3 regions of the Leuconostoc sp. LN180020 genome follow, and region 1 is predicted to be linked to each of the others. Evidence: riboswitches for the same ligand, from Rfam matches in the RefSeq annotation. Region 1 holds a riboswitch; each other region holds the start of a gene.
The links. Region 1 has a riboswitch for thiamine pyrophosphate ahead of FAZ25_RS07130 (thiamine-binding protein). Riboswitches for the same ligand answer to the same signal wherever they lie in the genome.
Positions count from the first base shown of each region.

Region 2: linked by a shared signal. The riboswitch ahead of FAZ25_RS04850 (ECF transporter S component) and the one ahead of FAZ25_RS07130 (thiamine-binding protein) in region 1 are both predicted to bind thiamine pyrophosphate.
Region 3: linked by a shared signal. The riboswitch ahead of thiW (energy coupling factor transporter S component ThiW) and the one ahead of FAZ25_RS07130 (thiamine-binding protein) in region 1 are both predicted to bind thiamine pyrophosphate.

Region 1 is NZ_CP039736.1:1,378,759-1,387,285, reverse strand. It holds gene FAZ25_RS07145 (PTS sugar transporter subunit IIC) at 1-1,069, opposite strand, end outside; gene FAZ25_RS07140 (6-phospho-beta-glucosidase) at 1,148-2,605, opposite strand; gene FAZ25_RS07135 (DMT family transporter) at 2,730-3,662, opposite strand; TPP riboswitch at 3,829-3,920, shown strand; gene FAZ25_RS07130 (thiamine-binding protein) at 4,050-4,343, shown strand; gene FAZ25_RS07125 (FAD-dependent oxidoreductase) at 4,387-5,736, opposite strand; gene FAZ25_RS07120 (Crp/Fnr family transcriptional regulator) at 5,832-6,476, shown strand; gene FAZ25_RS07115 (ribonuclease HII) at 6,492-7,274, opposite strand; gene ylqF (ribosome biogenesis GTPase YlqF) at 7,282-8,121, opposite strand; gene FAZ25_RS07105 (YozE family protein) at 8,167-8,394, opposite strand; gene FAZ25_RS07100 (YpmS family protein) at 8,381-8,527, opposite strand, start outside.
Region 2 is NZ_CP039736.1:917,527-926,053, forward strand. It holds gene FAZ25_RS04840 (energy-coupling factor transporter transmembrane component T) at 1-491, opposite strand, end outside; gene FAZ25_RS04845 (ABC transporter ATP-binding protein) at 488-1,897, opposite strand; gene FAZ25_RS04850 (ECF transporter S component) at 1,890-2,471, opposite strand; TPP riboswitch at 2,608-2,697, opposite strand; gene FAZ25_RS04855 (NAD(P)/FAD-dependent oxidoreductase) at 2,814-4,151, shown strand; tRNA gene FAZ25_RS04860 (tRNA-Gln) at 4,275-4,346, opposite strand; gene FAZ25_RS04865 (phosphatidylglycerophosphatase A) at 4,456-4,968, shown strand; gene nagA (N-acetylglucosamine-6-phosphate deacetylase) at 5,128-6,270, shown strand; gene FAZ25_RS04875 (GntR family transcriptional regulator) at 6,273-6,980, shown strand; gene FAZ25_RS04880 (methionine ABC transporter permease) at 7,009-7,704, opposite strand; gene FAZ25_RS04885 (methionine ABC transporter ATP-binding protein) at 7,701-8,527, opposite strand, start outside.
Region 3 is NZ_CP039736.1:310,629-319,155, reverse strand. It holds gene FAZ25_RS01670 (NAD(P)H-binding protein) at 1-250, opposite strand, end outside; gene FAZ25_RS01665 (ATP-binding protein) at 315-1,472, shown strand; gene FAZ25_RS01660 (VWA-like domain-containing protein) at 1,469-2,638, shown strand; gene FAZ25_RS01655 (hypothetical protein) at 2,666-2,962, shown strand; gene FAZ25_RS01650 (hypothetical protein) at 2,959-3,462, shown strand; TPP riboswitch at 3,523-3,613, shown strand; gene thiW (energy coupling factor transporter S component ThiW) at 3,720-4,244, shown strand; gene thiM (hydroxyethylthiazole kinase) at 4,241-5,020, shown strand; gene thiD (bifunctional hydroxymethylpyrimidine kinase/phosphomethylpyrimidine kinase) at 5,013-5,843, shown strand; gene thiE (thiamine phosphate synthase) at 5,833-6,471, shown strand; gene FAZ25_RS01625 (DUF368 domain-containing protein) at 6,525-7,361, shown strand; gene FAZ25_RS01620 (M3 family oligoendopeptidase) at 7,395-8,527, opposite strand, start outside.

The DNA.
Region 1 (8,527 bases):
GTAAGATCATGACTGGATTCAAGACAATTGGAATACCAAACAAAATTGGCTCATTAATATTGAACATAGCCGGGCCTAATTCGAGCTTAGACAAAGTCTTCATCTGCACGGATTTAGCGCCCACCAACATGAATACCAGTAAACCGACCGTCACTCCGGCACCAGTAACCGTAATAAACTGTTCGAAGAATGATTGTGTGACAATATGCGCCCCGTTGGCCAACGATAATTTACCTGCGCGATACAATGCTAAATTATCTGCGTTATTAGCGAGTAACAACGGCTGCATAATGCCGGAAACAATAATTGAACCATGGACACCAAAGAACCAAAGAAAGACTGGAATCACAGTGATAATAAACACACCAGCCGGGCCATCTGAAGCATGCTGCAGTGGTGTTTGAATAACCGAATAAATCCACTCTGCAAAGGTTGTGTGCCAAGCCTTTGAGAAGATGGCATACACAACTGTTGCACCTGTTATAATCGCTGCGGCTGGAACCAATGCAGTAAACGAAGCTGCGACATTACTTGGGACTTGTTCTGGTAATTTGATCGTAATGCCTTTCTTCATAAACCAAGTATAAATCCAACCAACAATCATACCCGCAATAATGGCAACAATCATACCTTTTCCACCGAGCCAAGCCTTGTCAATGGCGTTGTTAGCCAACCATGCGGTAGATGTTTTGTCGGGATGAATGGCATTAGTCACTGTATTGATTGTATTGGGCTGTAGGATAACATCAACAACAATGGCAAGCAAACCCGCTGGTACACCATCATAACCAGAATCGTGTACCCATGAATAAGCAATGCCAAAGACTGCAAACAAAGCCATGATGGCAAATGAACCATTATATGCCTGCATAAAAATACTATCTAAACCAACGCTAGTAAAATAGCTAGCGATTGGCTTGTAAGGGAACTGACCTAAAATCAAGAAAATGGCACCAACAATAATGAATGGTATGGGATACAACATCCCATTTTTCATCGCAGTAATCGCACGCGTATTAACAAATTTCATTATTATCGGAATAACTTTATCATTTAATACTTTTGAGATATTAGCCATAATTATTACCTATACCTTTTGTATCGGTTGTAATACGATAATTATCGCATCACAACAACAGATGTTTTATCATGCTTGTTGTTTTAATACCTGACCGTTTGTTTCAATTACTTTTCGATACCAATAAAAAGAGTCCTTTTTAATACGATTGCCCGATCCTTCCCCCTCATCATCTAGGTCGACGTAGATATAACCGTATCGCTTCTTCATTTCACCTGTGCCGGCAGAAACAATATCAATTGGGCCCCAACTAAGATAACCTATTACATTGACACCATCGATTTCTACAGCTGTCATCATGGCTTGAATGTGTGCTGATAAATAGCTGATTCGATAATCATCGTGGATTTGTTCACCATCTTCAATCTTATCGTAGGCACCTAAGCCGTTTTCAACAATCATAATTGGTGTATCTGGATACATCTCGCTTAGTTCGTTTAATGTATAGCGTAAGCCTTCAGGGTCTAATCCCCATCCCCAGTCTGATGTCTTAATATAAGGATTAGTAACATCTTCATAGTCGGTATAACCGACTTTAGGCTCATCAGTTGTTGTTTCAACCGTACTGCTTGCATAGTAAGACACGGCAAGATAATCAACTGTTCCTGCCTGTAACACGTCACGGTCTTCGGCTGTGATATCTGGACGATAACCAGTTTTTTCGTAATAGGCTTCAAGTTCGTTTGGGTACTTGCCACGGACATGAACATCACTGAGCCAGTCTCTAAACTGACGTGCTTTTTGATAAGCTAACATATCTGCTGGTTTGGGAGATACTGGATAAAATGGTGCAACGTTAACCATACCACCAATTTTAAATGCTGGATTAATCTGATGCCCAAGCGCCACAGCCTTGGCCGAAGCAACTAGCTCATAATGTGCTGCTTGTGACATGGCTTCAATACGTTCATCAACTGACATCTCTTTGCCATCAATACCCGAATTAGTCCACAATAGAAAACCGCTAGCCTCATGTTTCATAGCCGTTTGATTAGAAATTTCGTTATGCGTCATCCAATAAGTAACTTTATCTTTATAACGATTAAAAACGACCTCAGCATAACGGACAAAAAAATCAATAACACGACGATCACGCCAGCCACCATATTTTGTAACTAGATGATATGGCATTTCAAAGTGATTAAGTGTAATTACCGGTTCAATGTTTAGCCGTCGCATGGCGTCGAACATCTCATCATAAAAAGCAAGGCCTGCCTCGTTAGGCTCAGCGTCATCTCCGTTAGGGAAAATACGTGTCCAAGCGATGGAAGTTCTAAAAGCCTTAAACCCCATCTCTGCCATTAATTGCAAATCTTGCTTATAAGTATCATGAAAATAAATGCCATGATGATTTGGATAGTTTTTTCCTGCTATCACACCATCTGTTATTTCTCGTGGATGTGACACATCACCTGCTGTAAGAACATCAGCAATTGACACACCTTTGCCATCCACATTCCATGCACCTTCTGCCTGGTGTGCTGCGATAGCTCCACCCCACAGAAAATCGTGACTTAAAGTTTTCAAAATAAACCTCTTTTCTACAATAACTACTAGGAATGTTTTCTTGTAAGCGCTTACATTTATACCTATATATTATCATGTCAGTTATTTATATGTCAATCTATTCCCGTGTTGTTAACCCATGATACTAACCAAATTTAATCAATGCAATGCTAGCAACCATTAAGGCAATGCCAATAATTTGTACACGTGTAACATTTTGTTTTAACGATTGCCACCAGCCGAACTGAGCGACAACTATCGACCCAATGATTGAGCCACTTAAACTGAGCGTAACTGTCATGCCAGCGCCCAATTTTGGTACAAGAAAAGCGGTTGAAAAAACAAATAAGGCACCTAAAATCCCACCTGTAAATAACCACACTGGTTGTTTAGTTATTCGCACTGTTTTTGGCCATAAACGCCTTTCTTTCAATAATACAACAATTAAAATGACCACTGTCCCAGAAAAGAAAGAAATCACAGCACTACCCACTACTGAGTGTAATAAATAGCCTAATCGCCCATTAATCGCTTGTTGTATGGCAGAAAATGCACCAACCAGAATGGCCCACATACGCCAGATATTTATATTAGTATCAGCATCCAATTGCTTTTTCTCACGTTTCACCTCAAAACGATTAGCAAGAACAACAGCCACATAAATACCTCCTAGTAACAAGAGAATACCAATAACCTTAGTTACCGTCAGTGTCCCAATCGGCATATTAAACAAGCCAAAAGTATCGATCACTACACCCATGATAACCTGACCAATAATCGGCAAGATAATGGTTTGAATGGCACCTAATTTCGGAAACATTAAAATATTTGACGTTAAAAAGATAACGCCCAATAAGCCACCAAACCATATCCACCATGGATTATTGGAGGCCACATTTATCAGGTTAACTTGTTGTTGTCCACTAACAAAATAAATAAGTATCAAAAAAAATGTTCCCACTGTAAAAGAAAGTAAGCTAGAACGCAAAGGTGATTTTAAAACAAAACCCAGTTTTGCGTTGATAGGACTTTGATTAGCTAATAAAAAACCTGCAAATAACCCAATAAAATACAACATAACCTACTACTCCCAAATATTCTCATGACTACTATAAAGTTAATTTATAAGTAGTCAGTATACGCGCCTTATACGATAAAGTAAATCCACAGCCAAGTAGTAATCATATCTCATTGTCCATTATCATATCTTATGATAAGATGTCGAAGTACAGACAACGCAATTAACGTGTAATCTGGGGTGCCTTATTGGCTGAGAGATATACCCATATAACCTGATCTAGTTCATTCTAGCGTAGGAAGATTACGAAGCAATCAATAATTTTGTGTCATCATGCTTCAATATTTTGATGTGGGATTTCAATGTCGCTTATGGGAGGACTTCATTTAACATGTTCTATTGCACCATTTCAATGCATAGAACCCAAGGAGAAGTATGATGGTACAAATTAACGCTAGCATAGCTGTTCAAGTATTACCGATGACATCCGATAAATCCGATGTCATCCGTATAGTCGATCACGTTATTGATTATATTAATGACACACGCATTGCTTATCAGGTTGGCGCTTTCGAAACCACACTTGAAGGCGATTATGACCAACTGATGACTATTTTAAAGGCCTTACCACTTGTTGCGGCAGAAATAACCGATATTCCTGTTATGATTTACAGTAAAATTAATATGTCACCACATGGCAATGTATTAACAATTGCTGAAAAAACAGATAAGTATCGCTAACAAACATTAATAAAAAAGCACACCGCAGAATAGGTGTGCTTTTTTATTCGCTTTCAACCTTATCTAGGGCTGCTTGCGCTAAAAGATTCAAGTAGTTAAATGGTCTATCAAACCAAGGCTGGAATAGCATATCCACGAATGCTAAATCGGTCAATGTCATGCGATTTTGAATGGCAATTGAAGCAACATTGGCAGACTGTGCAATGTCATATTTACTTTGCAATTGTACACCTAAAATACGGTGTGTTTGACGTTCCCATGTAATACTCATCAAAACTGGCTCCGTTGATGACATGAATTCTGGTCGGAAGTTATCTGTCATCGTGATGCTATCCGCATCGATTCCTAGTTCTTGCGCGTGGGCTGCAGTCAAGCCAGATGAAGCCATATTTAAATCATATAACTTTAGTCCGGATGTTGATTGCGTTCCCATATATTTAACTTTCGGTGACATAAGATTGTAGCCAATTAATGTTCCCTGACGTACTGCATTTGTCGCTAAGGGGATGTACGCATTCTCTCCTGTTGGATTATAATGCACCGCGACTGAATCACCAGCAGCAAAGACATCTGGATTACTTGTTTGCATGTAATCATTGACTAATAGCGCGCCATTGCCAGTCATACCTAGTTGTCCCGCAAACAATCCAGTATTTGGTTTGAAGCCAACCGACATCACAACTAAGTCAGCTGAAAAATTCCCGTCATTTGTTTTGACAATAACCGCATCATCTTGACTTTCAAAACTTTCAACCATTTTACCGGTTGCCACAGCCACACCATGAGATTGAAATAATTCAGCGACATTTTCAGTAAATTCGTGATCAAAATACCGGTTTAACACCGTTGGCTGGTTATCAATCAACGTCACTTCACGCCCCTTGACATTGAAAGCTTCGACTAATTCTGTGCCAATATAACCTCCGCCAATGATAACCACTCGCTTAATACGATCATCATTAGCATAATTAATTAAGGCTTTCGCATGCGTATAGTTTTTAGACAATACAATACGTTGATCTTCTATCCCAGGAATTGGCGGTATAATTGGCCAAGATCCAGTTGTCGCAACTAATTTATCATAACTTTCAACTGATGATACGCCTGTCACCAAGTTAGTGACTGATACTGTTTTATTAATGGTATCAACAGCAGTTACTTCATGGTTCATGTGAATATTAGCACCTGCTTCTTCAAGTATAGCAGGCGAAGAATAGAACAAATCATTGATTTCTTTTACTTCACCTTGTACTGTTAAAGCAATGCCACAAGAAAGAAACGACACATTATCATTTTTCTCATAAACATCAATTTCTACCCCGCTATTATGCTTTAAAATAGATTTTATTGTTGCTGTGCCTGCGTGTGTCGAACCAATAATAATGACTTTCATATACTGCCTCCAAAAGATTACCAACTAATTTTATATATCTATTGTATAATCAAATGAATAACAAAAAATTGACTCATGTCAAGAAAGAGTGAAATATGTCACATTCTGAATTTGCTTGTGTGAAAGCTGCTCCGATTTTTTCGCATTTGCCTGACGATATTATTGCACAACTGGTCACTATCTCAACACATCAAAAGAAATATTCAGCTGGAAGCTATATCTATGAACCAGACGATGATTTATCAGCGCTTTTCGTCGTCGATTCTGGTCAAGTTGACATTTTTAACGTGAACGATAACGGCCAAGAGTTACTGCTTTATTCACTAACTAATCACCAAATGGATATCGAAGCATCTATTTTTACAGATGCTAAACATCATCATTTTGCACGCGCTAAAGTTGATTCTGCCATTTGCATGATTCGTCGAAAAGATTTCCAAGCATTATTACACCGAAATACTTCATTGGCTTTAAAAATGTTGAATACTTATGGAGAACGTCTGACGGCGCTTGAACAACGTCAAATTAGTTTATCATTACAAAATGCTGATGAACGACTCGTACAATACTTTGAAGATTTATCTGCAATTCGTATGAGCAAAACATTTCATCTAGACGTTACCAAAAAAGAACTTGCTGCCTCGCTACATATTACACCGGAAACACTAAGCCGCTTATTTAATAAACTAACGCGAGACGGTAAAATAAAACTTAATAAGCGAGAAGTCACTTTATTGTAAATAAAAAGAACTGCTTTAACAGTTCTTTTTATTTACAATCGCATCATGAACAGGTTGAAATGACCGCCTATGAATTGGTGTGACCCCAAGCTTATCAATCCCTGCTAAATGCTTTTTAGTCCCATACCCCGCATTTTGGGCAAAATCGTAACCTGGATATACTTTATCATAGTCCGTCATCATTTTGTCACGTATCACTTTCGCAACTATACTAGCTGCACCAATTGAATTACTTCTGGCATCCCCTTTGATTAAAGATTGTTGTGTTATATCCAAATAAACTTGCATGGCATCAATTAATAGTGCCTGTGGCTGTGGTGCCAAGTTATTGATTGCTTCCGTCATCGCTTGACGCGCTGCCTCATAAATATTAATTTCATCAATCGTCTTCGCATCAACACTACCAATACCAATTGAAACAGCTTGATCTAGAATAATTTCGTATAACTGTTCTCGCTTATGCTGGGCTACTTGCTTTGAGTCTATAACATCAACGATGTTAAAATCGTGTGGTAAAATAACTGCTGCTGCAACGACAGGACCCGCTAATGGTCCGCGACCCACTTCGTCAACGCCTGCTACTAATTCAACGCCTTTTAGCCAGTAATCTCGTTCAAAATTAAAGCGTTGGTTAAAATCAGCCTGCTTTTTTCGTGCTAGCGCCAACCGCTTTTCCCAAAGCGCTATTGCTTTTTGGACACCACACCGCTTATCCTGTCGCCAGGTCTGCAAACGTGCATCATGAGGGTCTGCTAGACTGGCTAGTTTTTCTTTAATTGTCGCAATTGTTTCAGTCATGTGAAGTTTACAGTTCATCCAATGTGAACGCGCCTAGCTTACCTTTACGTAAATCGTTTAGTAGTCGCTCACTAGCTTTGTCATAATCGTCCTTAAATCCAAGCTTGTTAGTAATAGCTAATAAAATTTGAACATTGTCTTGTTCAAAAGCATTTTCTTCTAAATGATACCGCGCTACAATTGCTTCTGGGCGATAATCTCTGAAAAAACTAATTAAAAAGAGCGCTGCGTCATCTTTTGAAAAAATCGTATCTTTTACTGCACCAGTTAATGCAAGCTTCATACCAATGGCCTGATCTTCAAATTTTGGCCATAAAACACCAGGCGAATCTAACAGTTCTAATTTTGTCGGTGTTTTTAGCCAAGCCACTTTTTTCGTGACACCTGGTCTGTCAGCAGTTGGCGCCACATTTTTCATGACCAAGTGATTCAACAAGGTTGACTTTCCAACGTTTGGGATACCAGTAATCATCGCACGTATCGGTTGATCTTGAATACCACGTGCTAATTGCGCTGCTGTTTTTGCTTCAACAGCACGACGTGCCGCCTTGGTTACTAATTGTGGCGTTCTTGGATCTCGTGTATCTAAGACAAGAACAGTATGACCGTCTGATTCGAACTTTGCTTTCCATTGTCGTGTTTGCTCAGGATCAGCCAAATCGGCTTTGGTCATAATCAGTAAACGTGGTTTTCCACCGATTAATTTGTCGACTTCAGGGTTACGAGAACTGTCCGGAATGCGGGCGTCAACCAATTCAAAAGCAACATCAACTAACTTTAAATTTTCCCGCATGAGACGAAAGGCTTTCGCCATGTGCCCAGGGAACCATTGAATAATTTGTGCCATGAGATTTTTTATATTGCCATATATGCTGGCAACGTTACTCCTTTTTTATCGTTGTGCTTGAAATAATTCCCATGCTTGATCAAAAGTCACCATACTCATTAAGTAGGTTGTGTTTTCTTCTAAATAATTGGAAATATCATCAAAGTCAACACTCTGTTTTGGAAAAGTAGAATCCAAAAAGGCATTGTTAGCAAATTGCTGTATATCATCTGTTGCAACTGGGTTACGTTGCGTCATCAGCCAGTTATAAAATGATCGATCACTTTTGATCATGAACTAATCCTCCCTGAAAAACAAATTGATCTGTCTTAAGGTCAATTATCTTAGCACGAAATGACATGCCCTTCACAACGGGCAATTTCGTCATATCAACAAATATTTGTTGCTTACTTGGATTGATAGTGAC
Region 2 (8,527 bases), 460 kb from region 1:
AAAATGGCTTTGAAATATAACTGTGGTGCCCAAATATGAAGTGTTTGGCCACGCATTTGTGCTGCTACGCGTATAGTTTTAACTTGTTGATTCACTGCTGGCATGAAGTTCAAGACGCCAACAAGGGCATAAACAAATGTCGCGCTTAAATGTGCGCGTTGCTCAAGTGTCGCCAGGAAAATATCACGTTCATCATTGAGTTTTAATGTGAATAAACCACCAAGCCATAAGTAAGCAAAAACACGAGATAACATGATCCATGCCATATGAACATGATCACCGGTACCAAAATACATCAGTGAGAACCATGATCCCAGGCCAGGCAAAATTGGAAGTAACAATAGCCAAAGCCATTGTTGCCAACGCAATTTAAGGACAGTATAAATGAGGGCACTAACGATGATAATTACCAAATTAACAGTGACGCTTTTAATAAAAGTTAGTTCCAACGCAATCAACATAATAACACCAAATTTCATTAGTGGATTCATGAGGCATCCCCCTGAAATGTTAAGTGTTGTTGCTCGAATTCGAGATGATAGTCAAACCAATCCGTTACAGCATGCAGTTGATGACTAATCATGATAACAGTCTGTGATTGTTTATCGGTTACTTCGGCAATTAAGTCTAATAGTTGTTTTTGTGATTCAGCATCTAGTCCGGCCAGCGGTTCGTCAAATAATAACACTGGGGTACCTGTAATTAGCATCAACAAAACTTGCAGCTTTTTTTGTTGTCCACCAGATAGTTGATAAACAATATGGTCGCGAACATGTGCGAGATTTAAGCGTTGCAAGGTGGAAGTAATGACATCATCTGACCATTGTTTGGCGAAATGACTGGTAGCTTGCGCTTGTTTGAGTTCTTCTGCCATTGTCATTGCAATAAATTGTTGTTCAGCATTTTGAAAGATCAGGGCAACCTGACGTACATGCTGTGCAATACGGCGTTTAGCAATGTCTTGGCCTTGGTAGCTGATTTTACCACCATAAGGGTAAAGTTTGACTAACGCGGAAAAAAGAGTCGATTTACCTACACCATTTGGTCCAGTAATCAGGGTGCGTTTAGCTGTAGGAAAAGACAAACTTGTCTCATTTAGTAGTAGTCTGTCACCATTTGATAGGGAGACTTGTTTGAGATCTAAATCACCAGTCTGGGCTGCCGGTAATTTTGTATGAATTTCAGGGGCAATAGGTAACTGCGATAAAATATGATGGCTTTCTTCGGCATTTGCTACATGGAGTTGGCCATCAGACATCACAAAAATATCGTCAATGACATCAGCATAACCACTCCAATCATGATCAGCAATCAGAATGGTTTTACCTTGTTTTTGATAATCCTTAATTAAATGAATGAGCTGTAACCGTGATTGAGGGTCTACATTAGCAAAGGGTTCATCGAGTAATAGATAATCGCTGTCTGCTGCTAAGATAGCTGCTAAGGCTACCTTTTGTTTTTCACCACCAGATAATGTCATGAGGTCATGCGTGATAAATTCTTTCATACCGACACGTGCAAGTGATTGCGTAATAAGATTAGGTATTATTTGAGGAGAACGCTGTAAATTTTCCAGACTGAAACGCAATTCTTCAAATGGTGTTTTCATCACGAACTGGCGGGTTGGGTTTTGGAAAAGATAACCAATATGGTCAACGCGTTGATAAGGGACGATATCATGAATCGCATAGTTGTCAAGTGTTAGTTCTCCTGTCAGTTTACCACCACTAAATGTTGGATAAAGACCAGCAATTAATTTAAGTAGTGTTGATTTGCCGCTACCACTAGGTCCAACTAGCAAATTGAGACTACCAGGTCGCAACGTCATCGAGACGTTTTTGAGTACGGTGGTGTCTTGATAAGCAAAACTGACCTGTTTGACAACCAGATTAGCCACGATGCAAGACACCTGATTTTTCAATTAATTTTTGAATAGCAACAACTAGTACACCGCCAAAGAAAAACAATGAAATGAACCGTGTAATAAATAGGGCCACCAACAAACCAACATGATATGAAGCATAGCCATCACGGAATAATGACCAAATAAAAGTGATAATTGTACCAGTAATTGCTGAGGCGAAAATACCTCGCCAATGCCAATCTTTATAAGCTAAAGCGGCAAATCCGGCTTCACTACCCACACCTTGAACCAAGCCTGAGAGCAATGTTGCAACCCCCCATTGACCACCAAGCAACATTTCGACTGCTGAGGCAAAGAGCTCGCCTAATACACCAGCGCCAGCCTGACGAATTAATATGCTGGCTAGTGGCGCGGCCATCATCCAACCCCCGATTAATAAATCGTTAGCAAATGGGGCTAATCCCATGGGTGTCAAAGCAGCTGCTAGTATATTATAAACAGGGCCGAGGACCCAAAAGATAAAGCCAATAAACACCGCAACAAAAGCGAGCAGTAAGACATCGCGTAGCGCCCAATGGTGTTGTTTAGATTCTGAAACAGTTTGCATAATAGTTATGCCTCCATAAAATTTTTTGTAGTTTCTATTTTATGTCTGGCAAAGTGCAGTTATGGTGTGCTGATGCTTGAATTTTAGCAAATAAAAAACGCCTGGCAATTAGATGAGCCATGCGTTTGCTAAAATACACACTAAAGCGCAATGCTCCCTTCGCTGGTGCTAACCAGAGCAGGTTCAATGGGTGTTTCTCAGCCAAATGGCACCCCAGATTGTTAAATATAAAACTACACGTTAAACTTAACATAAATTGTGTAGATATGCAATTATTTTCATGAAAACGACCAGTATATTGACTTGACATTGCCTGATATAATATAAGTAACGAGGTAAATGATGGTTGAATATCAGTATGAAGTTGGTGTTATTGGCGCTGGTCCAGCAGGACTTGCAGCCGCTTTTGCCGCAAAAGCTTTGGGTAAAAAAGTGGTCATTTTAGAGCAATACTTATGGGGTGGAACCTGCCCAAATTACGGCTGTGATCCTAAGAAAATTTTGCTTGCAGCAGTTGAGAACATTAAAAGACAAAAAGCCTTACAAACGCGAGGTTTGCATGGCTATTCACAAATTAATTGGTCTGATTTAATAGCTCACAAACAGCGTTATGTTGATGCTGTGCAACCGCGTAAAATTCGTGGTTTGGATCAAGCAGGTATTGCGCGCTTTTATGGTCATGCCAGCTTTATCAATGAAGATACTGTTCGTGTCGGAGATTTCAAGGATACAATTAGAGCAAGTGATTGGGTTATTGCAACGGGTCAGCGACCGCAGACATTAAATTTTCCGGGCTCAGGCTATACACAAAATTCAGAAGATTTTTTGAACATGCCAAATATGCCAGAAGACGTGACATTTATTGGGGCTGGTTTTGTGGGCGTTGAATTTGCAACAATTACGAATACGGTTGGTGCACACACGCGTATTGTTACTGAGGGACAAACTGCTTTGCGGGCATTTGATCAGATATTGGTACAACAATTGATGACAGAGATGCAGGAATCAGGGATTGAATGGTATTTTAATGCTACTGTGTGCCGCATTGATAAGGCTTTAACTGGTCGCTTGGTCGTTAAACTAACCAACGGAACAACATTTGAAACAGACCGTGTGTTTGTTACGGCTGGACGTATTGGCAATTTTGATCAGATGAATTTGGCCGCAGCTGGTGTGGCTTGTCAGGTGGCCGATTTGCCTGTTGATGAGCACTTACGTACCAGTAATTCCCATGTTTATGCTGTCGGGGATGTTGGCGGCTCACCAGTACCAAAACTTGTCCCAACGGGTAACTATGAAGGACGTTATGTGGCACAAGTGATTGCCGGAAAAACGAACGCGCCAATAAGTTATCCAACAACACCAATTGTCGTATTTGGATCACAGCACATCGCCCAAACGGGCTTAACGGTTGCCGCCGGTCGAACAGCAGGTTATCGTGTGATAGATATGGATATGAGCGATGTGATTACTTTTTTCCGTTACCATGATCAAGTGCGTGTACGTGTGGTATTGGACCACAATGACTGCATTGTCGGCGCGAGCGTCATTGCAGCTGAAGCAGAAGAAGTGATTAATTATTTTGTGACAGCGATTAATGAACGGCGTACATTAGCGGAAACACAGGCAAATTTGTATGCTTATCCATCTTTGGGTTCGGAATTTGCAACATTTTATTAACCTTGCATCTAAAAATGGGCCGACATTCAATGGCAAAAAGCATAACATGACTTTGTTCTGTCAATCAATTGTTACTATACGCGTTTTTAAACCAAAAAAAACAGTCCGAAGACTGTTTAGAAATTGCCCCTGTTGGATTCGAACCAACGCATAGTGGCACCAGAAGCCACCGCCTTACCGCTTGGCCAAGGGGCAATTACTCTATATATTTTACAGGGTCTCCTACCATTTTGCAAGTAGAAATTTGTCTTTGTCAAAAATAAGATTTTTCGTTATACTTAGGAAACAGACTAAGGGGGATACCATGCAGTACGCAACCTATGAAAATACCGTTGAGAAGCTAGAGCGTCATCACATTACAATTCGTGCCATTGCAGACATTGCTTACAATAGCGAAAAAGCTTATCTGCCGAATTTATCTATTGAGCAAGTGGAAGAAGCTGTTATCAGTATTTTGCATAAACGTGTTGTACAACACCAAGTCTGGGTAGCCTTAGAACTTGATCGTTTAGCAGAAGCACATTTACTCGAGTCGCCATTGCAAGATCTTGTTGAAAGCGATGATTCTTTGTTTGGTGTGGATGAAACACTAGCCACTGCTATTGCTATGTCTTACGATACCATTGGGGTAACGAATTATGGCTATATCGATAAATTAAAAATTGGTTTGGTGGGCGAACTTGACCGTAAAGGGAAAACCACCTCAGCTGTAACAACTTTTGCAGACGATATTGTTGGTGCTTTAGCTGCAGCTGCAGCATCTAAAGTTGCTCATAAATACCCAACTGGTATTTTGGACTCAGATAAAATTAATTAAAAACGCGTTGACGTTTTTTTTATTGCCTTGATTTGCATAATCGGTCTATACCAATTATAATAAGTATAGACACAAGGAGGAGAGGTGCTCAAATGTCTACGTTAATAAACATGTTGTGGTGTGCGGTGTGTTAGTAACTAGACTACCTCGCAGATAATTATGGCAAAGTTACTGAAAAATATTGATTTATATACGGGTTATCAACATATAGCAGATGCCTATGTGCGTTTCACGGATGTTATACAAGATGTTGGCTATATGGTAGATTTTTCAGAGCAAGCAGATGATGAGCTAATTGCGGAGGCAACAGGACGATTGGTTGTCCCAGGATTTATTGATGTCCACAAACATGGTGGCTATGGTTTAGATACGATGGATGGTGATCCAGATAAATTAAATAACATGGTTAATTTGATGGTTACTGAAGGGATTACATCATTATTTCCCACAACAATCACGCAATCGCCCGAGAACATTGAGCGCGCACTTGTCACAATTAATCAGGTTGCAAAAAAAAATCTTGTGATTCAGGGCATTCATTTGGAAGGACCGTTTATTAATAAAGTCTTTATGGGCGCACAACCAGAAGAATACATTATTAATCCGAATACGGCTTTACTTAAAAAGTGGTATGCTTTATCAGGTGAACGCATTCGGCTAGTGACCTATGCACCAGAAAATGGCGGCATTCCTGATTTTGAAGCATTTATGTTGGCACATCATATTGTTCCTTCTATTGGACATTCTAATGCTACACGCGCACAATTGTGCCATTCACGAGCAACGCATATCACGCATCTGTATAATGCCCAACGGCCATTACATCATCGTGAGCCAGGTGTCACCGGGCATGGTATGATAGAAGAAGCAATTACTGGTGAGCTAATTGCTGATGGTTTCCATATTACCCCTGACATGTTAGAGTTGGCTTTTCGCTTGAAGGGTGCGCAACGACTTGAATTAATCACTGATTCAATGCGTGCTGAAGGTTTAGGTGATGGTATCTCAGAACTTGGTGGTCAAAAAGTCACCGTAAAGGATAAACAAGCACGTCTAGATAATGGTCATTTAGCTGGGTCAGTCCTAGCTTATGATGATGCCTTCCGCAATATTCAAACGATGACTTCAGCCAGTATTCAAGACGCGGTGCAGATGAGTTCTGTTAACCAGGCACTTGAATTTGGATTAACACAAAAAGGGCATCTCGCGATTGGTAAAGATGCTGATTTCAATTTATTTAATAAGAAGGATATGCGATTACAGGCGACTTACTCAATGGGTCGCCGCTTTGCAAGGGAATAATGATGACAAAATCCGCCACACCACGTTATATTCAAATTCACAATCAAATAAAAGCGCGAATTGAAGCCGGCGAATGGCAGTCCGAAAAACGGCTGCCGGCTGAACGTGAGTTGGCGGAAACATTTGGCGTATCACGAATGACGCTAAGACAAGCTATTCAAACACTAGTAGATGAAGGCATACTTGAACGTAAAGTTGGTTCTGGGACTTATGTTGCCGAGCAGAAAGTAGCCGAGCGTGCTTTGGGGATGACTAGTTTTACGGAATTGATGTCAGCGACTGGACGCGTAGCAAAAACACAAACAATCAGTTATAAAATGACTTCACCCTCGGCCTCAGAAATGGCACAACTGAATTTATCAGAAAATGATGAAGTGTTGGTCATGGAACGCTTGAGAATGGGGGATAACGAACCAATTTTGCTGGAACGGGCAACGGTGCCCGCAACACTTGTGCATGGCTTTTCGCGCCATGATCTAACGGAGTCGTTGTATCATACTTTAGCAAAAGCGGGTATCAAACCAGGCCGAGCGGAGCAGACGATATCAGCGAGCCTAGCGAACGAACGTTTGTCGGAATTATTACAAATTAAGCGTGGAGATGCTATTTTAAGTGTACGTCAAGTGTCATTTGACCAAAATGACCGTCCCTTTGAATATGTGAGATCGTATTATGTTGGTGAACGATTTGAGTTTCAATTAGCACGTTAAAAAAGCCTTGGTTATACACCAAGGCTTTTTATTTATGACTGAGCTTTTTAGCTAGGAAATCCCCAACTAATTGGACAATTAAGACAAAAATCAATACAAGAATTGTTGCTACCCATGTCGTATCTGAAGCAAAGCGATTATAGCCATACGAGATAGCCATATTTCCAAGCCCACCGGCACCAATTGCGCCAGCCATAGCGGTTAAACCAATTAAGCTGATTAGTGTTACAGTTGACACACGAATAATTTCTGAACGACCTTCGCGTAAATAAACACCAAATACAATATCCCAAAATGAGGCGCCAACTGCTTGTGCAGCTTCGACAATGCCGCCATCTACTTCAGCTAATGCTACTTGTACTTGACGTGCATAAAAGGGAAAGACACCCAATGATAAAGGTACTAATGCAGCAGTTGTACCAATTTGTGTACCGACAATTAGTTTCGTGAAAGGTGCGATAGCAGCCAGCAAAATAATGAATGGCACGGCACGGAATATTGAAACGACTTTATCAAAGAGCCAGAATAGAGCCCGATTTGGGGCGATACCATTTGGTGCAGTAATAACCAAGCCAATACCAAAAATCAAGCCCAGCAAACCGCCAAATAATGCAGACCAAAAGGTCATGAATAATGTTTGTGTAATAGCAGTTAGCCAACCGGTATCGCCGGTCCAACCTTGATAAACGACGTTAGGAAATGTTTGTGTAAACCATTGGCTCATAGTGTTGAACCTCCTTTAAGAACTTCTACTTCGACATGATGATCAGCTAGTGTTGATATGGCTGATTTCACTTGTTCGGCATGACCAGAAAGTACAACCAGTAAAGACCCTACCGGCGTATCCTGCAAAATTTCAATATTACCATATAAAATATTGGCCGTGACATTGAAATCGCGGAATAATCCAGTAATTAGTGGTTCGTCTGTCGTATCACCCACGTAGGATAAGCGAACAAAGACCTCGTCTGACTTTAAGTTTTGAACGAGTGGTTGGAAAGAAATTGTCTCGATAGCTTTATCAATATTAGTTGCTGTTTCGATAAATTCCTTAGTCAGTTGTTCAGTTGGTTGTGCAAAAATTTCTAGTAGTGAACCGCGTTCTATAATTTCACCATTTTGCATCACGGCAACTTTGTTGGCAATTTCTTTTACTGCCTGCATTTCGTGTGTGATTAAGACAATCGTTAGACCAAGTTCTACGTTTAATTTTTTCAAAAGTGCAAGAATTTGGTTGGTTGTCTTCGGGTCAAGAGCTGAAGTGGCTTCGTCTGAAATCAGTATTTCCGGATCATTAGCCAATGCCCGCGCAATGGCAACGCGCTGTTTTTGCCCACCCGATAGTTGTGAGGGATATTGTTCAGCACGGTCTGTTAAATCGACTAAGGCAAGTAATTCTTTAACTTTTGCCTCTTTTTGTGCTTGGGACAACGAACTGTGTTGTAGGGCGAAGGCAACGTTTTCGGTAACGGTACGTTCGTTTAGTAAATTAAAGTGCTGAAAAATCATACCAATTTTACGGCGACGATTGCGTAAATCTTTTGCTG
Region 3 (8,527 bases), 770 kb from region 1:
GCATAGCATTAACAACACTGTTGGCGGCTGTTTTTTGTCGTCCTTCTGCACCGATATTTGCATAAACGATATCAATATCTTTTAACATAGAGACTAACTGCGTTTCATTGACAGCGTCAAGTGTTTGAATATTCTTGTTGGAACGTCCATGTAATGAAGTTAAAGTAGATTGTACATCGGTATTAGCTAACATAGGGACGACGAGTTTAGCAATCTGACCGTTAGCACCGAGAATAAGTAGTTTTGTCATGTCTTTATTTTAGCATGAAAAACAAATTAGCGGTAAAATTGAGTTAAGTAAAAGAGGGCAAAATATGGCATTATCATTTCAACAATTATTAACAGCTGTGCCTTTGATCTTAAAGGGTGGCAATGTGCCAACAATTGTTGGCGAAGCGGGGATTGGGAAATCAGCACTTGTACAAACTGTTGCTAAGCGTTTAAATGCAACACTATTTACAACAGTGGTATCACTATCTGAAAAAGGGGATTTAGCGATACCTATACCACCATTAACTGATGCGGCTTTTATAACGACGAAAAATTATGGTCGTTTAGCGGATGTTCAATTTGGTTATACCCATACGTTGATTCAAATTATTCAACAAGCTGAGTCCAACCCAGAAAAACCCATCATTTGGTTTCTAGATGAATTCAATCGTGGGTCACAAGCTGTGCAAGGTGAGCTCATGAATTTGGTTTTACAGCGTCAGATAAATGATTTGATTTTACCCCAAAATGTCAAATTAGTTCTAGCAGAAAACCCAGATGATTCGATGACTGGGTTTGAAGATTCAGAATATGCTGTGCAGACTTCCGATGCTGCCATTAAAGATCGTACCACGCGTTTGGTTATGTCGGTTTCAGTGACTGATTGGTTAGATTGGGCTAAGCAAGAACAAACTCAGCATCGAGAGCACATTCATCCACTGGTAAGACAATTTATTTCGCAGCACGCCACGCTCTTATATCCAGAAGTCAGACAAATTGATTTGAACCCAACGCCGCGCGCATGGCAACGTGTATCTGATAATTTGTACGAGTTACGACAACTAGCAACGCCTATGCAAGACCAACTGCTATTTGATATTGTGGCTGGTGATTTAGGCCATCAAGTTGCTACGCAATTTGTGACGTTTGTTCGTGAACAGACACCTAGTCTAACGGCAGCAGATGTTTTTGAGACAGAACCGGTGGGACCGCAGTTACCTAAGACAATTCGATTAACGTTTGAAAAACTTTCCGATATTCAAAAATTAAGCGTTATGAAGACATTATTATTAACAGCTAATATGACTACTGATAATAACGCTGGGCGATTTAGTGAATTATTAGGTTTGGTATCACCAGATGGGCAATATGCTTTAGTTAAGCAAATGACAAGTGCCCCGATTTTAGATGATTTGTATGCTTCTGATGCGCATTATGCCAATGTTTTGTATCAGCAAATTATGGATATTGCGACACGATGACAAATTTAAATAACAATCTGATTGTTGATGGCATCAAAACACTTTTAGATGTTTCACCGCTGTATGGTAATATTGTGATGAATTTAGCACGCGATGATGACGAAAAAGCATTGACGGCCTTGCAGCTGAGATGGCAAGCACATCGTTGGTTTTTGATTGTGAATCCAACCCGATTTAACCGTCAATTTAGTAATCATAATCAAGTTGCATTAGCATTGGCTCATGAGGCATTACATATTGTTTGGGCTCATCCAACTCGCTATGCTTTTGATAGAAAGCAACGTCGTCAATTGGTTAATTTAGGAACGGATATAGCAGTCAATCAATATTTGCCATCACATTTAGGTGACCTGCCAGAGGCCATCACGTTACAGACCATCTTGGGGATTTATGGTAAGCTGTTACCACCATATCAAGATTCTGCGCAGTATATTGCACAACTGGCGGAACTCGATGATAAGTTATTACCACAATATGCTGGCAATTATTCAGGCCATGAAGAATGGCAAAGTGCTGGTGTATCATTAGATGAAGCCGAGGCAGCATTAGAGACAGTCATCAGACAGGCACAAAAAGATGCACAACGTTCCGGTCGAGGACAGTTGCCGGGAAGTATCCAGCAACGGATTGATGAAATTATGGTACCCAAACGTCATTGGCGAGCGATTTTACGTGCAGGATTAAGTGCTATACCTAATCGCCGTAAAACAACACGTGCACGATTTAACCGACGTCAAGCCTATCGTTTAGATTTGCCAGGAGAACTCAGTACTTATGCATTACAATTGATAATTTTTGTTGATAATTCTGCTTCGATATCTAATCACCAAGTGAGTATGATGTTGGCGCAAGTGGCACAGATTGCGAAGCAGTTCGATGCAAATATACAAATATTTTCTTTTGATACATCAGTGCACGTTGTTAAGCGTATTAAACAATGGGTCAGACATGCAGGTGGGGGTACATCATTTCAATGTATCTTTGATATGCTTGCAGCAAAACACTATGAGCCAATGCGGACCGTTATCGTTATTTTAACCGATGGTGATGGTGAGCACGCTGCCTTATCAACAAATTTTCATCAAGTATATTGGCTATTACCTCGTGGAAAGCGCTTAAGTATTAAGCAACCATTTGGAAAAATGATACCAATTGATTTGGCATAGGAGGTGAGGAAAATTTTAAGCGAACATATGGATAAAAAATTAGAGCCGATGGATTTACGTAGCTTTATTGATAAAGACAGTCGTTTCAGACGCGCCGAGGCAATATTGACAAATCAATGGGAGTCACTTTTATTAAATGATTCATGGGGCGTTAGTATGATGACGCAGGCTGATATAACCTTTGCGAAAAAGCTTGCTGCTGCCCATGTTATTAAACCTGAGGTTGATTTGACAACTTTTTCTGGTGTACAACACTTTATTTTATCTCATCAAGCACGTTTATCATCAAATGTCGTGAATGCGTTAAAGGAGCCATTCTTATGAAAATCAATTTAATTTTAACACCGGAACAAGAACCTGCAACATTACTTGCAATGCAAGCGCAACATCCAGACAACTTTTTTTATTTGGGTAAAGAGTCACAACTAGCTGGAACAAACGTCTTGTTGTTGGACGCTCCTGACTTGGTTGCGAAATTTCAGAGACCAATGTCTTTTGATAGTCGCATCGTTAAGTCGCCCATAGTTGGCGATGTGGTACATCAAATTGCTTTTCAAAGCAAAGAACATAACGATGAATTAATCAAGCAACTCGTGCCGAACCACGCAATTTTAGCGCAAAATAGTAATGGTAAAGCTGACTTCATGCTATGGACTTTTTGGCCGGATCACGATGCACTAGCTGATTTTTTAGCCAGTGAATTATTTGCACAAATGAAACACTTAATGAAAAACCCATATACTACAAGTTATAGTCGGGTGACCTCTGAATCACAATTATCATTGACGCAGCAAATGCGTGATTTTGATGATAAAACATGGTAAGCCTTAAATTGAATCTTGCATATCGTGTTAAGCTAGGTTACAATTATGCCATAAACTAAATAAACCTATCTGGGGTGCCTTCATTGGCTGAGAAATACCCATTGAACCTGATCGTGGTCATGCGCGCGAAGGGAGATACACTAATGGTACTAATAAAGCACGTTTTTTTGGTAGCCGTTACTTATTTCCAGCGTAAATAAGTGGCGGCTTTTTGATTGCTCATATGGTGGCATGCTAATAGGTAAAAGGAGTATGTTTTGGAGATAACAGTAAAATCGGGTAGCCATAAAACATTACGTCAAATCAGCATAGCTGGTGTGTTAACCGCACTATCGTTTGCAACGTCTAGTATTGTTGTGTTACCTAATATGGCCCCTTTTCAACATTTTTTTAACGTTATTACAGCTGTACTACTAGGACCCTGGTATGCAATTGGTGTTGCCTTTTTAACAGGTGGCATGCGGATGGTATTAGAAGGACGCCCAATTTTAGCTATTACAGGCGCGGTTTTTGGTGCAGCGCTAGCTGGTCTATTATATCGTCTAACGGACAATTACCTAGCCGCAGTTCTGGGTGAAATCGTTGGGACAGGCATTATTTCAGCTATCGTTTCCGCGCCAATAATGACTTGGCTTTATCATGTTAAAGTACCACATTTTTATTTTTATATACCGTTTTTTCTGCCAGCATCGGTTTTTGGTGCCATACTAGCTTATTTGTTTTTAAAAGCTGTGGCGGGCACAAAAATTTTGTCGCAATTGATTGGAGAATTAAAACTATGAAGTTATCAACATTAAAAGAAACAACACCTTTAGTATTTAATTATGCTAACTATGTGACACCGCAGTTTGTTGCAAATGCTGTTAATGTTATTGGTGGCTCGCCAATTATGGCACGAGAAGTGGCAGAATTTTCAGATCTCGTTGCTGTCAGTGATGCCGTGGTAGTTAATACTGGTACTTGGCGACGAGCAGAGCTGCTTGAGACAGTAAAGCTGATACAAATTGCCAATCAAACACAGACAGTAGTGGTTTTGGATCCTGTTGCGGTAGGTATACCGTCTAGAAGCGTTCCTGTTCAAGAGTTGCTCACAAATAGTAAAGTTGATATTATTCGTGGTAATGCTGCCGAAATTGCCTGGTTTGCTGGCATCGATTTTGCCAGTCATGGTATTGATGCCGTTGGATCAGGAAATATAGAGCAGATTGCACAGTTAGCCGCGAATAAAACCGGCGCAATTATTGCAATGAGTGGCCCTAGCGATGTTATTTCTGACGGTAAAACAACGCGTATGCTACCAGTTAACGTACCATTACTAGCTAGCAATGTTGGTACGGGTGATGCATTATCAGCTATAATCGGAGCATTCAACGGTGATGAAATTTCTATGGACAACACTGTTCGTGCTATGGCTATGATGAAATTAGCTGGTTTAACAGCAAGCCACAAAGTAACCACACCTGGTTACTTTGCTAATCAGGTATTAGATGAATTATACTTATTATCAGAAAGCAAGCTTGAAACATTTATTGCAAAGGAGGTGAAAAAATATGAATGATACACCGCAGGCTATGACAATAGCTGGCACAGATTCAAGTGGTGGCGCAGGTATGACGGCAGACTTAAATACATTTTCAGCTCAAGGTGTTTATGGGGCAAATATTGTGGTGTCGGTGACGGCACAAAATACTTGTGGTGTTCAAAAAGTCCAAATGATTACACCAGATATGATTATGGCACAATTGTCAGCTGTTGCTGATGATTTGAAAATTCGTGCGGTGAAGACGGGCATGTTAGGCGATACGGCCACGGTTGAAACGGTGGCAAAAGCAATGACTAAATTTAACTTTGGGCCGTTAATTTTAGACCCTGTTATGGTTGCTAAAGGTGGCGCACAGCTATTAACTGATGAGGCTGTTTCAGCAGTGAAAACACTGTTGATGCCTTTGGCAACACTAGTGACACCGAATCTACCTGAAGCAGAAGTATTAACTCATCTATCAATTAAAACCACAGATGATATCATGCTAGCTGCACAACAGTTACAGACGTTGGGCGCAAAAAATGTGCTACTAAAGGGCGGCCACGGGGATGCACCAATTGTTTTAGATTATATTTTGTTGGCAGATGGTCGCCATTTTTGGCTAAGGACAAAGCGCTTTAACACAGCACGGACGCATGGCACTGGCGATACAATTTCCGCTGCAATTACAGCGCAACTCGCACTAGGACATGATTTAGAAACTGCCATTATTGCTGCCAAGACTTATGTTGATGCAACTATTCGTGATGGTATTTTGGTTGGTCATCGCTATGGGCCGTTAAATCACCTAGCCCAAAGTACAATAAAAAACCAACCAGAGGTGATTTATGATATTTGATAAGACGATGTTAGCTCGGTATTTCATTATGGGCACACAAGATGTTGCTGACGAAGCAGAATTTTTAAGAATCTTAAATCAGGCATTGCGAAGTGGAATTACCCTATTTCAGTATCGTGAAAAAGGGCAAGGTGCGTTAGTTGGGCAAAAAAAGTTACAATTAGCAAAGCAAGTACGCGCACTAACAGCGCAATATCATGTCCCTCTGGTAATCGATGATGATATGGCATTAGCACACGCCATTGCTGCTGATGGTATTCATTTTGGTCAAGATGATGGTCGGCCAGTTGATAATATTAAACAATCTGGCAATTTGTTTGTCGGTGTTTCCGTGTCTAACCAGCAAGAATACCAGCGAATTGCTCATGTAGCGGGTATTGACCATATAGGTGTCGGCCCAATATTTGCAACAACGAGTAAGTCAGATGCCAAACCGCCAATTGGCATATCTGGACTCAGCCAATTGATTCGCATCGCGCATCACCCAATTGTAGCTATTGGTGGGATTCAACGTGATAATTTATCGAAGGTTTTATCAACGGGCGTAGACGGGGCAGCGGTGATTAGCATGATTAGTCAAAGTGAAGATATCCAAAAAACATTAGCAGATTGGCGCAACAGGACATAATAAGAAAAAACATATTTAATGAGTATATTCTAAAAATATGTTAGGCTATTATTATGGAAAATCAAATCATTAAAAATTGGATTAGCCGTTTTGTTAAGGGTATATTTATCGCACTTGGTTTTATCTTACCAGGCGTATCAGGTGGTGTACTCGCAGCAATACTTGGTTTGTATGAACGTATGTTAGATTTTATGGCTCATGTACGTCAAAATTTTAAGCGTGACTTTTGGTATTTCTTGCCGGTTGGTCTTGGTGGCATTGTAGGTATTATTTTGCTTAGCAACCCGTTGTCCTACTTGTTGACGACTTATAAGGCAGTTGTTTTGTGGGGATTTGCTGGGGCAATTGTGGGGACTTTACCAACTTTGTTTAAAGAAAGTAGCAAGACAGGTCGTCATTGGTCCGATTGGTTGGTATTGTTTGCCACAATTATTATTGGTGGTGTGTTCTTATATAATGTCGCAGGACTAGTTGGCCAATTACCAGTTAATTTCTTTTCTTGGTTACTTGCTGGCGGCTTAATTGCATTAGGGGTCATTGTACCTGGTTTAAGCCCTTCTAATTTTCTGCTGTATCTCGGGTTGTTTAAGCCAATGATTCAGGGTTTTAAGCGTGCTGATCCGGGGGTTTTCATCCCCATCACACTAGGTGGTTTAGTGACACTTCTTTTACTATCAAAGATTATGCATTTTTTGATTAGACAGTATCATGCGAAAGTGTATCATGTGATTTTAGGAATTGTTATTGTCTCAACTGTATTAATTATTGTGCCACCAGTTGCCGATTATAGTGGTTTTAATCTGGTCAGTGGCATTGCTAGTGCGTTATTATTCTTGATAGGTACTAGTATAGGCCTATGGATGAGTCAGTTGGAAGAAAAATATAAATAAACAAAAAGCCAAGCATTGTGCTTGGCTTTTTGTTTAAATAAATTGTTCCGACAATCTCAAAAAGTCGTTGATGTCTTGTTGAATCAGGTCAGCACCTGCTTGCCAGAAATCAGGTTGCGTTAAATCAACACCAAGATGTTTTTGTGCCAGTGCTTCTGAAGTCATGTTAGCTGTGTCGCGAAGCAGCGCAATATACTTATCTTCAAATCCATTAGGATCTTTTTGGGCTTCAGCATAAATGCCAGCTGAGAATAAATAACCAAAGGTATACGGAAAATTATAAAATGGCACGGAATCGATAAAGAAATGTAGTTTTGAGGACCAAAAATGTGGATGGCGTATATCTAGGATGCCATCAAACGCCGAAATTTGAGCCTCATCCATCAGTGCATTAAGTTTTTGCGGTGTAACGACGCCATGCTGACGTTCTTTATAAAAAGCATCCTCAAATAAAAAGCGTGCATGAATATTTAAAAACATGGCAATAGGGTTTGTCATTTTCGCATCAAGCAGCACGAGCTTTTCGGCATCAGAAGTTGCTGCCTTAACATTTGCATCGTTAACAATTAACTCAGCGAATGTTGAGGCTGTTTCAGCCACATTCATCGCATAGGCATCACGCCAAAGAGGTAAATCCGTTAGCTGTGCAGAATGAAAAGCGTGTCCTAATTCGTGTGCAATTGTTGCTGCATCATTGACAGAGCCAGTGTAAGTCAGGAAAATACGGGATTCATGCAAATCAGGAACAGATTCCATATAACCACCTGGTTGCTTGCCAGGACGATTTTCAGATTCTATCCAACGCTTTTCAAATGCCATTTTAGCAAAACTAGCCATTTTAGGAGAAAATTTGCCAAACTGTGTCACAATAAAATCTGCTGCATCGTCATAAGACACTTCGGCGGGTTGATAATTACCAATGGATGTCAGTGGCGCAACTTGATCTTGCCAGCCAAGTTGCGTTAAACCGAGCAGTTGTTTTTTACGTTCAAAATAAGGCTTGAACATGGCTTTATTATTATCAACAACCGACCACATGGCATCTAGTGTTGCTTGGGACATACGATTCATTTCTAATGGCTGTTCTAAGTGTGATTGACGGCCATGTGCCTTTTGATTAGTTAAACGAAAACCTGCCAAATGATTGAGTGTATCAGCAGTTAAGT